4 regions of the Thioalkalicoccus limnaeus genome follow, and region 1 is predicted to be linked to each of the others. Evidence: predicted binding sites of a transcription regulator. Region 1 holds the regulator's gene; each other region holds the start of a gene.
What was found. Region 1 encodes sigma-54, which starts transcription at its own class of promoters, with help from an activator protein. Its sites were predicted from a motif close to TGGCANGNTNCNTGCTT; they were not measured.

Region 1 (4,013 bases):
TCACCAAGCACTATCGCCATCGCCCGGTACTCCGAGGCGTCGATCTCGATGTCAACGACAGCGAAGTCGTGGGCCTCCTGGGGCCGAATGGCGCGGGCAAGACCACCTGTTTCTACCTGATCGTCGGCCTGATTGCGGCCAATACGGGCCGGATCACGCTCGACGGGCGGGATCTGACGCGGCTGCCGATGCACGCCCGCGCCCGCTGCGGCTTGAGTTACCTCGCGCAGGAACCCTCGGTCTTTCGCAAACTGAGCGTCGAGGAGAACCTGTTGGCGATCCTCGAGACACGCCGCGAGCTCGACCGCGCCGGACGGCGCACCCTCGGGACAGCCTTGCTCGAGGAACTCGGCATCGCCCATGTCGCTGGATCGCTGGCCCTGAGCCTGTCCGGCGGCGAACGCCGCCGCCTCGAGATCGCGCGTGCGCTGGCCGTCGAGCCACGGGTCATGTTACTCGACGAACCCTTCGCGGGGGTCGACCCGATCGCAGTCGGCGACATCAAGCAGATCGTGACCCATCTGCGCGAGCGCGGCATCGGCATCCTGATCACGGACCATAACGTGCGTGAGACGCTCGACATCTGCGACCGCGCTTACATCATCAACGACGGCCGGGTCATCGCCGAAGGGACACCCCAGGCCTTGCTCGAAAACGCCGAGGTCCGGGCCGTCTACCTCGGCGAGCACTTCACGCTATGACCCCGGGGCACTCGACACGAGCCGGGGCCGGCACCTCGAGTCATGCTACGATCAGGGTTGCATCGGCTAGAATGATCCAGATCGCATTGAATTGCGAACCATGTTACGGCAATCCGAGCAATGAAGCAGTCGATCCAACTTCGTCTCGGCCAGCATCTGGCCATGACCCCGCAGCTGCAGCATGCGATCAAGTTGCTGCAGTTGTCGACGTTGGATCTGCAGCGCGAGATCCAGGAGGTCCTGGAATCGAACCTGATGATCGAGGAGGGCGACGAGACCGAGGGTTCCCATGGCGCCGAGGAACAAGCAGGCGAACGCCCGGCGGAAGAGCGTGATGCCCTTCTCGAAACCCCGCCGCGGGATCTCGACCGCGAGGTCGATGGGCAACGCACCGACATCCCTGAGGACTTACCGGTCGACACCGAGTGGAGCGACCTTTACGACACCAGCTACCTGCCCGGCGCGACCCGCGACGAAGAGGGGCCGGATTGGCTCGCACAGCGCAGTCGCCCGCAAAGCCTGCACGACCACCTGATGTGGCAACTGAACCTGTCCCGCCTCGACCCGCTCGAGCAGGCGATCGCGACCGCCGTCATCGATGCGATCAATGACGACGGGTACTTGACGACCGATACCGCGGAGCTGAAGGCGACCCTCGGTGACCCCGACCTCGGGTTGGATGAGATCGAGGCCGTGATCCATCGCGTCCAGTCATTCGACCCTCCAGGCGTGGCCGCGCGCGACCTGCGCGAATGCCTCCTTCTGCAATTGCGACAACATCCGCAAGGGGATCCCGTGCGCGATGTCGCGCTCGCCATCTGCCGCGACCACTTCGCCACGCTGTCGCGACGCGATCTCGCCGGGATCCGCACCGCACTTGGCCTCGACGCCGACGAACTGGCACAGGCCATCACGATGATTCGTGCTCTGCAACCCCGCCCCGGGGCCTTGATCGCGGAAATCCAAACAGAGTACGTTATACCCGACGTCTTGGTGCGCAAACGCGACGGCGCCTGGTTGGTCGAGCTGAACCCGGACATCACGCCGCGGCTCAGGGTTAATGCGGACTATGCGAAGCTGATCCGCCGTGCCGATCAAAGTGCCGACAACCTGTGCTTGAAGAGCCACCTCCAAGAGGCACGCTGGTTCATCAAGAGCCTGGCGAGCCGCAATGAGACGGTGCTGCGCGTTGCCGCCAAGATCGTGGAGTTGCAAAGGGATTTTCTGGAACACGGAGAGGAGGCGATGAAGCCCATGGTCCTGCGCGACATCGCTGAGACCCTCGATCTGCACGAGTCGACGATTTCGCGCGTGACGACCCAGAAGTACATGCATACTCCACGAGGCACCTTCGAATTGAAGTTCTTCTTTTCCAGCCATGTGGGCACGGCTTCGGGAGGCGAATGTTCGTCGACCGCGATCCGCGCCCTGATCCGCAAGCTGGTCGCCGGTGAGCCGGCCAGCAAGCCCCTCAGCGACAGCCGGATCGCGACCGTGCTTGGGGATCAGGGCATCAATGTGGCCAGACGCACCGTGGCAAAGTACCGCGAGGCCTTGGGCATACCACCTTCGAACGAACGTAAACGTCTCACTTGAGAGGCGTTCAGAACACTAGGAGTACATCATGCAGATCAACCTGACGGGGCACCATGTCGACATCACCGAGGCACTCCGGGGCTATGTCGAGAACAAGTTCGAGCGTCTCGGGCGGCATTTCGACCACGTCATCAACATGCACGTCATCCTCAGCGTCGAGAAGCTCCGCCAACGCGCGGAGGCCACGATCTACGTCAATGGGGCCAACCTGTTCGCGGAGTCGGTCCATGAAGACATGTATGCCGCGATCGACGGGTTGATCGACAAGCTCGATCGCCAGGTCATTCGCCACAAGGAGAAGAAGAACAATCACCGCGGCGGCAACAGCCTCAAAGGATTAGACGAAGCCCCACCGACCGACGAGTAGGAAGCACCCCGGTCCGAGCGATAGGCAGACCAAACGCCCCGGACCGGGCGCCACTTCGTCCCGAGTGATTGGTCTCATGCGACTCGGTGCGATCGTCGCGACCGACGCGATGCTCACAGCGGCTGACGCCGTTGTGATGCAATACCCCACAATCACCGCGCTGGATGTGCGAAAATCTCCGCCCATTATCCTTGTCCAGTGCATTGGGATTCATGTGATCGATGTCTCCGTCTGAACTCATCGCCGAGCGCCGGATCGGCTGCCGTGTAGAGGTCACCAGCAAGAAGCGCTTGCTCGAGACCTTGAGCGAACTGTTGGCCAGCGCGAACCTGATCCTCACGCCGGAGATCGTCTTCGAACGCTTGATCGAACGAGAACGGCTCGGAAGCACCGGTCTCGGTCACGGTATCGCGCTGCCGCACGCACGCGTACCGGAGATCCGGGAACCGATCGGGGCCTTCGCCCAACTGGCGACGGGGATCGGATACGACGCCATCGACGAAACGCCAGTCGACCTGGCCTTCGCGCTACTGGTACCCGAGGCGGCCAATGAGATGCATCTGCAGCTTCTATCCCAGTTGGCCACGATGCTCAGCAATCCAGCTTTGCGGGTGAGCCTGCGCAACGCCGAGACAGCGGCCGAGGTACTCGGCCTCTTCAAGGACTGGGAACAGCGTACGACATAGTAGCTCACGGGACTCGGCCGGCGCCGCCGGAAGGGCCTGTCAAGGTACCATGAAACTGATCATCGTCAGCGGTCTGTCGGGCTCGGGCAAGAGCGTTGCGCTCCACACGCTGGAGGACCTCGGCTACTACTGCATCGACAACCTTCCGCTATTCCTGCTGACCGAGTTAGCCACCGTCATCGCGCAACTCGAGGACCCGGTCTACGATCAGACGGCCGTCGGCATCGACGCCCGCAACAAGCCCGAAAACCTCGCCACCCTCACACGTATCATCGACGAGGCGCGCGCGCTTGGGCTGGAGTGCCGTGTCGCCTTCCTCGACGCTCAGACGGACACCCTGATCACTCGCTTCAGCGAGACGCGACGCAAGCATCCACTGACCAACGCCGATCGCTCGCTGCGCGAGGCGATCGTGCTCGAACGGCAGTATCTGGAACCGATCCTCAGGGGCGCGACCTGGCATATCGACACCACGCACACGAATGTACACGAGCTGCGGGATCTGATTCGCGAGCAGGTGGCCGGAGAATCATCGCCCCGGACATCGATCCTCTTACAATCATTCGGTTACAAATACGGGGCACCTCACGACGTGGACTTCGTCTTCGACGTCCGCTGCCTGCCGAACCCCCATTGGGAGCCCGAACTGCGCCGCCTGACGGG
Region 2 (4,013 bases), on a different contig from region 1:
CGCCCCAGCGTTGGCCGAGGACTCGCTCGCGCGGGCGCTGGTCAACGGCGCCCTATTCGGGTTCTTCACCTATCTGACCTACGAGCTCACGAACATGGCGACGCTGCCGAACTGGCCGCTCAAGGTCGTCATCGTCGACACCCTGTGGGGCGTGACCCTCTGTGCCAGTGTCGCGATGGCGAGCTTCCTGATCGGCCGTTGGCTGGCCGGATAGGCCCGTCGAATCACCGGCTAGAGCACTCGCGCTTGGCGTTTCGCCGGTCATCTAAGGCCCCTACCTCGATCTGAACCTGCACCGCGGAGACGGATCGATAGCCCGAACTTCAAGGTATCAGGGTCGTGATCAGATAACCCGTGTAGCCGACGAAGCAGACCACCAGCGCCGAGCCCTCGTAGCGATTGATCCGTCCCGGGCCGCGCAGGCCATAGCCGATCACGAACAACGAGAGCGTCAAGAGCCCCATCACGAGCAGGTCGCGCGACAGGACCTCGGGTGGCACCGCAAAGGGCTGGATGAGGCCCGCGATCCCGACCACGGCCAGCGTATTGAACAGGTTCGACCCGATGACATTGCCGAGCGCCAGGTCGTGCTCGCCCTTGCGCGCGGCGATGATCGCCGAGGCCAGCTCCGGCAACGAGGTGCCGATGGCGACGACGGTCAAGCCGATGATCAGATCCTCGACCCCGAGCGACTGCGCAATGTCGACCGCCCCCCAGACCAGCAACCGCGAGCTCGCGACCAGCAGGATCAGACCCAGGATCAACCACATCAGCGCGCGCGTCAGCGGCATCGACTGGGATACCATCGCCGAGGTGACATCGTCCGCCAGACTGTCGGCGCGCGATCGCCGCGCCTGACGGATCGTCCAGACCACCAGCCCGCCGAACAGGATCAGCAGCACCCAGGCATCGACGCGGTCCAGATGACGGTCCCACAAGAGCGCCAGGGTCAGGATCGTCGCCGCCACGAGGAGCGGCAGTTCCCTGCGCAGAACCGACGAGTGCACGAGGATCGGGCTGATCAGCGCCGTCAACCCAAGGATCAGCGCGATGTTCGTAATATTCGACCCATAGGCATTGCCGAGCGCCAGGCCTGGATTGCCGTTCCAAGCGGCCAGCGCCGACACGATCATCTCGGGGGCCGAGGTCCCGAAACCGACGATCAACATCCCGATCAGCAGGGGCGGCATGCCGAGGTGCCGCGCCGCGGCCGCCGAACCCTCGACGAACCGATCGGCACTCCAAAGCATCAGGACCAGGCCCGACGCAACAGCGAGGGAAGGCAACAGCATAAAGGGATCACATAGATGGATAACGACGGCCGACACCGTCGAGGGCCCGTCTCGCGACGAGGCGCGAAGACCGGGAGTCGCCGCGGACGAGCGCCGATCGGTTCATCGAGGACGGCCGCCGTCCGCCACGTCGACATGGGGCAAGGCCGATCGAGAATCAATCCGCCCCAAGCGCCCTCGACTCGCCCCCTGTCCGAAACCCGCCAAGCATCGGGGATTGTCATTTTTCTGACAGCGCCACCCGCCGCGCACCCGAGGATTGACCGGGCGTCATCTATGGCATAAAAACTGCTTACATTGGTTCCGAGAAGGATCCCTGGAGCCATCATGAAAGCCAAAGAGATCGCCGCGCTGCTCGATGAACCGGCCTGCGCGCACAATGCGAACAAAGAGAAATCCGGCTGTGCCCGCCTCAAGCCCGGCGCGACCGCCGGCGGTTGCTCGTTCGATGGCGCCCAGATCGCACTGCTGCCGATCGCCGATGTCGCCCACATCGTCCACGGCTCGATCGCCTGCGCCGGCAGCTCCTGGGACAACCGCGGCACCCGTTCGTCGGGCCCGACGCTGTACCGCCTGGGGTTGACCACGGACCTGACCGAGCAGGACGTGATCATGGGGCGCAGCGAGAAGCGGCTTTTCCATGCGATCAAGCAGGCGATCGACAGCTACCAGCCGGCGGCGGTGTTCGTCTACAACACCTGCGTGCCGGCGCTGACCGGCGACGACATCGGCGCCGTCTGCCGCGCCGCCGAGGAGCGCTGGGGCACGCCGGTGGTCGCCGTCGACGCCGCCGGCTTCTACGGAACCAAGAACCTCGGCAACCGCATCGCCGGCGAGACCATGGTCCAGCAGGTCTGCGGTCAACGCGAGCCGGACCCGCTGCCGCCTGGGATCGAACGCGACGACTTCCGCATCCACGATGTCAACCTGATCGGCGAGTTCAATATCGCCGGCGAGTTCTGGCACGTGTTGCCGCTGCTCGATGAGCTCGGGTTGCGCGTCCTCTGCACCCTGTCCGGCGACGCGCGCTTCCGCGAGGTGCAGACGATGCATCGCGCCGAGGTCAACATGATGGTGTGCTCCAAGGCGATGATCAATGTCGCGCGCAAGCTGCACGAAGCCTATGGGACGCCCTGGTTCGAAGGCAGCTTCTATGGCGCCGCCGACGTCTCGCGGGCCTTGCGCGATTTCGCGCGGCTGATCGCGGACCCGGACCTCAGCGACCGGACCGAGCGACTGATCGCGCGCGAGGAGGCCGGGCTCGAGGCGCGGCTCGCACCCTGGCGCGACCGCCTGCGCGGCAAACGGGCTTTGCTCTACACCGGCGGTGTCAAATCCTGGTCGGTGATCGCGGCCCTGCAGGACCTCGGCATGGAGGTCGTGGCGACCGGCACCCGCAAGTCGACCGAGGAAGACAAGGCGCGGATTCGCGAGCTGATGGGCGAGGACGCGCTGATGATCGAAGACGGCAATCCGCGCGGGTTGCTCGATCTGGTCCGTGATCGCGGCGCCGACGTGCTGATCGCCGGTGGCCGCAACATGTACACGGCCATCAAGGCCCGGGTGCCCTTTCTCGACATCAACCAGGAACGCGAATTCGGCTACGCCGGGTACGCGGGATTGGTCGAACTCGCCCGCCAACTGTGCCTGACGATCGAAAGCCCCGTCTGGGACGCGGCGCGCCGACCGGCACCCTGGCACGGATCCGCGACGGAGGCCCGGTCATGACGCCGCGAAAACCACCGCTGATCGTCAAACGCAACAAGGCCCTGTCGGTCGGCCCGCTGAAGGCCAGCCAGACCGTCGGCGCCGCGCTCGCCTTCCTCGGGCTGCGCCGGACGATCCCGATGCTGCACGGCTCGCAGGGCTGCACGGCCTTCGCCAAGGTCTACTTCGTCCGGCATTTCCGCGAACCCATCCCGCTGCAAACGACGGCGATGGATCAGGTCAGTTCGGTGATGGGCGCCGATGACAATGTCATCGAAGGTCTGCGGACCTTGTGCGCCAAGTCCCGGCCGGATCTGATCGGTCTGCCGACGACGGGCCTGGCCGAGACCCAAGGTGCCGACATCGGCCGCCTGGTCAAGACCTTTCGCCAACGCCACCCCGAATACGCATCGATCGCGGTGGTACCGGTCGCGACGCCGGATTACACGGGCTCGCTGGAAAGCGGGTTCGCACTCGCGACCGACGCCATCATCGAGACCCTGGTCCCGCCGGCCGCGCAAGCCGGCACCCGGCCAGGGAGGCGACCGCGGCAGGTCAATGTGCTCGCCGGTCCCCATCTGACACCCGGTGACCTCGAGGCGCTCAAGGAGCTGATCGAATCCTTCGGTCTGACGCCGCTGGTGTTGCCGGATCTGTCCGACTCGCTCGATGGACATCTGACTGCCGAGGATTACAGCCCGCTGACGATCGGCGGAACCCCGGTCGGCGAGGTCGCCCAGGCCGGCGACGCCCGCGCGACACTGGTCATAGGCGCCGCGATGAACCAGCCCGCGGACCGGCTCGCGGCCTTGACCGGGGTGCCCGATCACCGCTTTGCGCACCTGATGGGCCTCGCCGCCGTCGACGCCTTGGTGGGCACACTCGCCGAACTCGCGGAGCGGCCGGTCCCGGAGCGGCTCGAGCGACAGCGCGCCCAGCTCCAGGATGCGATGCTCGACTGCCATTTCATGCTCGGTTTGACCCGCATCGCGCTGGCCGGCGATCCCGATCTGC
Region 3 (4,013 bases), on a different contig from region 1:
GGGCTATGACGGTGCAGGGCATGCGCGACCAACTCTTTTCCGGTTCCGGATTCGCCATTGATCAGGACCGTGATGGTCGAACGCGCGAGCCGGCCGATCGCGCGGAACACCTCCTGCATCGCCGGTGCCTCGCCGATGATGTCGGGGCCCGGCACTGGCAGCTCTTCGATCGGCGTGGCACCGGCGTTGCGACGACAGGCGCGCTGAACCTGCGCGACCGCCTCATCGAGATCGAAAGGCTTGGGCAGGTATTCGAAGGCGCCGCTGTGGAAGGCCGATACCGCGCTCTCGAGATCCGAATGCGCGGTCATGATGATCACTGGCAGATGGGGGTAACGTGCGGTGATCTGCCGCAAGAGGTCCAGGCCATCGATGCCCGGCATCCGAATGTCGGACAGGATCACGTTTGGCTGTTCGCGTTGCAAGGCTTCCATGATGCCGACACCATTGGAGAAGCTCGTGACGTCCATCTCGGCCTTCCGCAGCGCGCGCTCCAGGACCCAGCGAATCGATCGATCGTCATCGATAACCCATACCTTGGGTTCTTTGCTCATCAAGACCGCTCCAGTGGTAGATAGATGTTGAACAGGGTCCGGCCGGGGCGGCTCTCGCATTCGATGAGGCCGCCGTGCTGATTGATCAATTCCTGTGCGATCGGCAAGCCTAGGCCGGTGCCGCCAGGCTGGCCTGTGACCATTGGGAAGAAGATCCGATCCCTGAGCTCATCGGGGATGCCCGGGCCGTTATCCTCGACCTCGATGCAGACGACCAGCCGGTGGCGTTTGCTGCCGATCGTGAACTGTCGCAGGACGCGCGAGCGCAGCACCACATGGCCGCAACGGCCCGCTGCTGCGACGGCATTGCGTGCAATGTTCAGCACGGCCTGGATCAGCTGATCCTGATCGGCGTCGATCTCCGGGATGCTCGGATCATAGTCCCGCTGGATCGCCGGCCCATCGGGTGATTCGGCGATCAACAAGCCTCGCACATGCTCGAGGACCGAATGGATATTGACCTGTCGTCGCTGCGGCATCCGGTTCGGACCGAGCATTTGGTTCATCAAAGTCTGGAGACGATCCGCCTCCTCGATGATGATGCGCGTGTATTCACGAAGCGATTTGTCCGGCAACTCGTCTTCGAGGAGTTGCGCGGCCCCGCGCAAGCCTCCCAGAGGATTCTTGATCTCGTGTGCGAGGCCGCGAATCAGTGCCTGACTCGCCTGGTGCTGAGTGATCAGCTGCTCCTCCCGCGTGATCCGCAATTGGCGATCGACCTGATGCAATTCGATCAGGATCTCGCCCGCGGCATTGACTTGGTGCAGCGGCAGCACCGTGCAATTGACCGTGATCGACCGACCATCGAGCAATAGCAGATTCCGTTCGCGCTCGGTGAATGGGTGTTTTGTGGTCAAGGCCTCCTCCAGGCGCGCTTCCAGATCGCCCTCGGGACATGCGACGATCTCCCCGACCGGGTGTCCGAGGACATAGCGAGCGCTGACCGCCAGCAGCATTTCGCTGGCAGGATTCAGGTATCTCAGACGAAGGTCTGCGCCGAATAGGAGCACGGCGGTACTCAGATTGTCCAGGATGGTGCGTTCCAGATTCGTCGTCGGTGTCGAGACCATGGTGCATGAGACCGGCAATGATCGAGGCGAGAGGCGAATCGTCTGGGATGGCTCCGGGGTCCGCATCGAAGGGGAACACCCAACGGCTCTAATCAAGCAAGAACCAGACCATTCATGGAACAAGATAGGGGGGTATATCGGCGTCCCGAGACCGGTGATCGCTCCTCGGAGGGTGACGCAGTAGAACTTTGGCTAAATCACGGTGCCGGCCCGGTCGGATCCAAGCCGGGCCGCCGATGGAAGACAATCGGATCCGTGGTCGCGATGACGTCGTCGCCATCGCGTATCACTGCCTGGAGACGATGCGACCCGGGCGCTAGCCCTTGCAAAGCCGTCTGGGTCTCGCGCAAGTCACCGGGAACCAGTTGGCCGTTGACACGCAGCTGAAGCCGTTGCTCGGGCATCAGCGAAGGGATCAGCAAGAGTCGGATCGCGACCGGATCCTCATTGTGCGGAACGATGTCGCCATCCGCCGGCTCGAGGATCTCGAAGGCCTCGAACGGGCCCGGATCGCCGGTCGGTTCGTCTGGGGCCACCGTATCAAAGGGGCGCGCCGCAGGCGGCGGCCCGCTGCCGCGACTCTCCACCAAAACGGAACCTGGCACGGCCCGATCGGAGAAGGTGACCCGACCCTGTTCATCGACATGGCGATAGACGTCGGCGGCGAGCGGTGACGCCAGGATGGCCAGAAGTGAAACGATCAGGTAGCCCATGGCACGAGAGGATAGTGCAGGTTGGGGTCAGGAGCCAACCGTTTCGGGGCGATCGGGCATCGTCAGGTATGGAGCCGGAACCCGCTGGTGTGTCCCGGCTCCCCGTCCCGTGCCCGGCGCGGCACGCACTGCACCGCGCCGAACGCTGAATCGATCAGCGCATCGTCAGAGACTGTAATAGAGGTCGAACTCGATCGGATGGGTCGTCATCCGCAGCTGCGTGACCTCTTGCATCTTCAGCGCGATATATCCGTCGATCAGGTCGTCCGTGAAGACTCCGCCGCTGGTCAGGAATTCACGGTCCTTATCGAGCGCGCCGAGCGCCTGATCGAGCGAGAAGCAAACCGTGGGAATGGACTTTTCCTCTTCCGGCGGCAAGTCGTAAAGATCCTTGTCCATCGGATCACCCGGATGGATCTTGTTCAGGATCCCGTCGATGCCCGCGAGCATCATCGCTGCGAACGACAGATAGGGGTTGCCCATCGAATCGGGGAAACGGACCTCGATGCGGCGCGCCTTGGGACTCGGGACATGCGGGATGCGGATCGACGCCGAACGGTTTCGCGCCGAGTAGGCCAGCATGACCGGCGCTTCGAAGCCGGGGACGAGGCGTTTGTAGGAGTTGGTCGAGGCGTTGGTGAAGGCATTCAACGCACGGGCGTGCTTTATGATCCCACCGATGTAGTAGAGCGCGGTCTCCGACAAGCCGCCGTATTTGTCACCCGCGAACAGATTCTTTCCGTCCTTCGCGAGGGATTGGTGCACGTGCATCCCGTTGCCGTTATCACCGACCAGCGGCTTGGGCATGAAGGTCGCTGTCTTACCGTAGGCATGCGCGACATTGTGGACGCAATACTTGAGAATCTGATTCATGTCCGCCCGGTGGACCAGGGTCGCGAAGCGCGTTCCGATCTCGCACTGGCCGGCGGTTGCCACCTCGTGGTGATGCACCTCGACGGGCACCCCCATCTCTTCGAGCGCAAGGCACATGGCTGCGCGTAGATCATTCAGCGAATCGACTGGCGGCACGGGGAAATAGCCACCCTTGACATTCGGCCGGTGCCCCATGTTGCCGTCTTCGAAGACCTTCGCGGAATTCCAATCGGCCTCCTGGGAATCGATCTTGTAGAAGCAGCCACTGATGTCGGCACCCCAGCGGACATCGTCGAGCACGAAGAACTCGGGCTCGGGTCCGAAAAAGGCGGAATCGGCGATACCGGTGGACTTCAGGAAGGCCTCCGCACGCTTGGCCAGCGAGCGCGGATCCCGTTCGTAGCCTTGCATCGTCGAAGGTTCCAGGATGTCGCAACGCAGGATCAGGGTCGCTTCATCCGAAAAAGGGTCGAGAACGGCCGTCTCAGCCTCGGGCATCAACACCATGTCGGACTCCTGGATGCCCTTCCACCCGGCGATCGACGAGCCGTCGAACATCTTGCCTTCCTTGAAGAAGTCGTCATCGATCTGACTGCTGGGCAGGGATACGTGCTGCTCCTTGCCGCGGGTATCGGTAAACCGCAGATCAACGAATTTGACTTCCTTTTCCTTGATCATCTTTATGACGTTTCCAGACATCGAGGTCACTCCAAATTGGGTCGTGTTGGGAAAGAGCCGCTGTGCACAGCCGGGATCGGTCCTTTACCGCAAAACGGCATGGACGATGCGGCCAATTATGCATG
Region 4 (3,170 bases), on a different contig from region 1:
GCCGTTCAGGCGGGGAGGGAAGGCGTACCGCGTGTAGCGCGGTTGCCCGTTCCACCCGCGTCCTCCGTTCAAGTCGGTTGATCTGGAATTAGTCTAGGCTGGACTAGCCAAGTGCCACAAGCGGTAGCTGAGCCCACAGCGGGCAAAAGACATGACCTGACCCCATTCCTTGTGCTCCTGCGTTCCCCCGGTCTTCTCCGGAAATGTTGTATTTCAAGACCTGACCCCCTTCCCCTGACCCCCTTCCCCCTGCTGCTGATCTGCGAGCTGAAGTCGTCGATCGACAAGGCCGGGATGTACATCTTCGAGCGCAAGGCCCGCTTCTACGAAGCGCGGCACCAACGCAAGGCGGCGCGCTTGATCGTGATCTCGCCGATGATCGACGCGCGGGCGCGCAAGGTCGCCGAGCGACTGGGCATCGAGACCTACCATGATTCCACGGACGTGACGTCGGTGGACGAACCGCCGACCGAATGACTTCCGCGGCGTACCCGACTGGCCTGCTCGTAGAGGTCGCGCGGGACGCGCACGGGAATGCACGCTCGATTGGACGTTACATGTGCGACCTGACCCCCGGTTGCGCTTGCATTACCCTGAACTGCCACCGTAATTCCCTTGCGTGGGGTCGACCGACGCCCCCTTCCCGCGCTCGGTCGCCGAAACGGGTTTTTGGAGGGGACGCAATGTTGCATTTCAAGACCTGACCCCATTCCCTGCTGCTGCCGTTGCCAATGTGGCCGATGTTGCCGGATCAACATGACCAACCCGGGCACCACAGTAAAGCCAATCAGGAGGCGCGCACCGAGCTCGGCGCCGATGATGTCGGCGAGGTCGGCACCGAGCAGGAGTGCAATGCCGACTAAGAAATTGCCGAGCAGCAGAGCCGCGATGGCCATGCGATCTAACCTCTTTCCGGAGACTGAAAAGGCGCCGGATGGCGCCTTTTCGTTTTGAGGGAAATCAGGATGCCAACGCTAACTCATTCAGCCGCACCGACACGGCAATTCGCAGGCACATATTTATTATTATCGGCTTCGTCAACCTCGCATACCCATGTGATTCGCCCCTCGCCGACCTCGCCCGCCGCGAACGTTGGATCTGGTGTCAAAGTGATCTCCACGTCTCGTGCGAGAGCGGTGTATACGATGGTGATCGTCCCATCGTCACCAATAGTGATTTCATCGACGATATCAGTCGAGTCAGGTTCCTCCCAGCCCAGTCCAGCCGCCGCCGCACCGGTTTGAATGTTCTCAGCAACGATAGTCCGCGCTGGAGAGGCGAGACTCAGACCTTCCGTCACCCGCGCGCGAACCGTGTAATCGTTGTACGCCGGAATCGCAATCGCCGCCAGAATACCGATGATCGCGACGACGATCATCAGTTCGATCAAGGTAAAGCCTTGCTGTTTGTGCATCGTAATGTCCTCTGTGGATCATGGATGGTCGTCGAACCCGGAATGCCGGAAGACCCCTCGGGCCACCTGGCCGCGCGCCGTCTTCCGCTCCTGGCCTGATGACAGCAGCAATCGGGCCAACCTTGTCGCGCTGGCCCCGGCCCGCCGCAGGTGCTTGTTCCGAAAGCCTTGCCGACCCGGATGCCACCAGCCGTCCACACGCCGCTCGCGCGCGCCAGCCACCGCGACCGACCTTCCCGGTCAAGAAGTGACGAAAATTGTCAAAACCGGCCGTCGGCGATTTTCGACCGCTTAGGCGGCGCGACACGTCCGGCGCGGCCTTCCGAGGGAGGAGGGGTCAGGTCTTGAAATGCAGCATTTCGGGCGCGGGGGCGGGGGTCAGGCCTCGAAAAGGAAGGGGGCAGGGGGTCACCATTTAGCTGACCCTGGTCAAGAGGCGACAGAAGTTCCTCGCGGCCTGGCGCGATGATCTGGATCAATTATCCACGAAACGCTGCGTTGTGCCTTGGACGCGCCGTCGGTTCTCTTTGTGGTGGTTGCGGAGCCGATCCGCACCAGTCACCCTTCAGGTTCTAGGCGCTGGGGCTGCTCCCGATGGGGAGAAGACACCCGGCCCGTGGCTCATGCGAGCCCCAGAAAATCGTCAGTACCCCGCCAAGGTCCAAGTGGTACACGGCCATGCCTGGAGGCGGGCCGTGCGTTCACAGATCTCTGGCTGACGCTCCGGTGGAGCGCACCCAACCCCGTTGTGGCTCAGCGGCGGGGGCGTCTCGGTCACATACGCTGTCGCTCCGTGTCGGTGGCCATCCTCGGCGGGAATGCCTCGGGGCTCAATCAGATCTGGTGGCTGCTCGCCAACCCCGTGTCCGAGCTCACCGAGGCATGCCCGATTTGGTTCAGGCGAAGGCGCGGTTCACATCGAACGCGCGGCCTTCGCGCAGAATGTGGTAACAGGCGCGCGCCAGCTTGTGGGCGACGGCCTTGGTCGCCACCACGGCCTTGGTCTTGGCGCGCTTGCGTTGATAATAGCGCTTGATCTGCGGGTTGTAGCGCACGGCGAAGTTGGCCGCCTCGACGTACGCCCAAGCGAGGTATTTGTTGCCGTTCTTGGTGTTGCCCTGACCCTTCTGCTTGCCGTTGGAGACGTGCTGGCTGCCGACGCAACGACAGTAGGAGGCGTAGTGCCCGACGTGCCCGAAGCGCTCGATGGGACCGGTCTCCAGCACGATGGTCAGCCCGAGGATACGCCCGATGCCGCTGACGGTTTGCAGCGCTCGCCAGGTCGGCGACGCCTTTGTCTGCCGCCAGGCCTCGCGCTCGAGCAGCTCGATCGCTGCCTGCTGGCCGCGCATCGCCAGGACCGTGCTCTGGATGGCCAACGCCAAGTTGGGGTCGGCGACCCGCTCGGCGACCGACTCCGGCGTCAAGCGCCGCACCTCGTTGGCGCTGATGGAGCGCCCGCGGTTGCGCGAGAACAGATTCTGCACCGCCAGGATGTTGGCCGTGGGGGCAGGGGGTCAGGTCTTGAAATGCAACATTTCGGGCTGTAGGAGAAGACGGCAGGGTCTAAATTCCGTGGATCTACGGGACACCCACCTTGTTGCACCTCGTTGATGCCTCGGGCCGGTCACTGCAGGGGTCAAGGAAACATACGGGTCACCTATTTTGTTGACGGCGCGGCGGGCTCGCCGTAGAGTTTTTGCGAGGCGCGAGGAGTAGAGGGCACTCATTAGCCGTTAGCCGTCCCCTGACAAGA

Region 2: a site for sigma-54 is predicted at 1,570-1,586, ahead of nifE (nitrogenase iron-molybdenum cofactor biosynthesis protein NifE). Genes of this name have one in related genera too.
Region 3: a site for sigma-54 is predicted at 1,719-1,735, ahead of glnL (nitrogen regulation protein NR(II)). Genes of this name have one in related genera too.
Region 4: a site for sigma-54 is predicted at 1,517-1,533, ahead of ABC977_RS02995 (pilin). Genes of this name have one in related genera too.

What each region holds. Positions count from the first base shown of each region.
Region 1 is NZ_JBDKXB010000012.1:5,431-9,443, reverse strand. It holds gene lptB (LPS export ABC transporter ATP-binding protein) at 1-701, shown strand, start outside; gene ABC977_RS10325 (RNA polymerase factor sigma-54) at 822-2,297, shown strand; gene hpf (ribosome hibernation-promoting factor, HPF/YfiA family) at 2,326-2,664, shown strand; gene ABC977_RS10315 (PTS sugar transporter subunit IIA) at 2,886-3,350, shown strand; gene rapZ (RNase adapter RapZ) at 3,400-4,013, shown strand, end outside.
Region 2 is NZ_JBDKXB010000019.1:44,623-48,635, forward strand. It holds gene ABC977_RS13150 (DUF2177 family protein) at 1-214, shown strand, start outside; gene ABC977_RS13155 (calcium/sodium antiporter) at 324-1,292, opposite strand; gene nifE (nitrogenase iron-molybdenum cofactor biosynthesis protein NifE) at 1,620-3,020, shown strand; gene nifN (nitrogenase iron-molybdenum cofactor biosynthesis protein NifN) at 3,017-4,013, shown strand, end outside.
Region 3 is NZ_JBDKXB010000011.1:41,937-45,949, forward strand. It holds gene ntrC (nitrogen regulation protein NR(I)) at 1-554, opposite strand, end outside; gene glnL (nitrogen regulation protein NR(II)) at 554-1,624, opposite strand; gene ABC977_RS09980 (DUF4124 domain-containing protein) at 1,822-2,337, opposite strand; gene glnA (glutamate--ammonia ligase) at 2,503-3,909, opposite strand.
Region 4 is NZ_JBDKXB010000002.1:291,242-294,411, forward strand. It holds partial or broken gene ABC977_RS02985 (PD-(D/E)XK nuclease family protein) at 217-477, shown strand; gene ABC977_RS02990 (hypothetical protein) at 741-863, shown strand; gene ABC977_RS02995 (pilin) at 980-1,414, opposite strand; gene ABC977_RS03000 (transposase) at 2,311-2,901, opposite strand.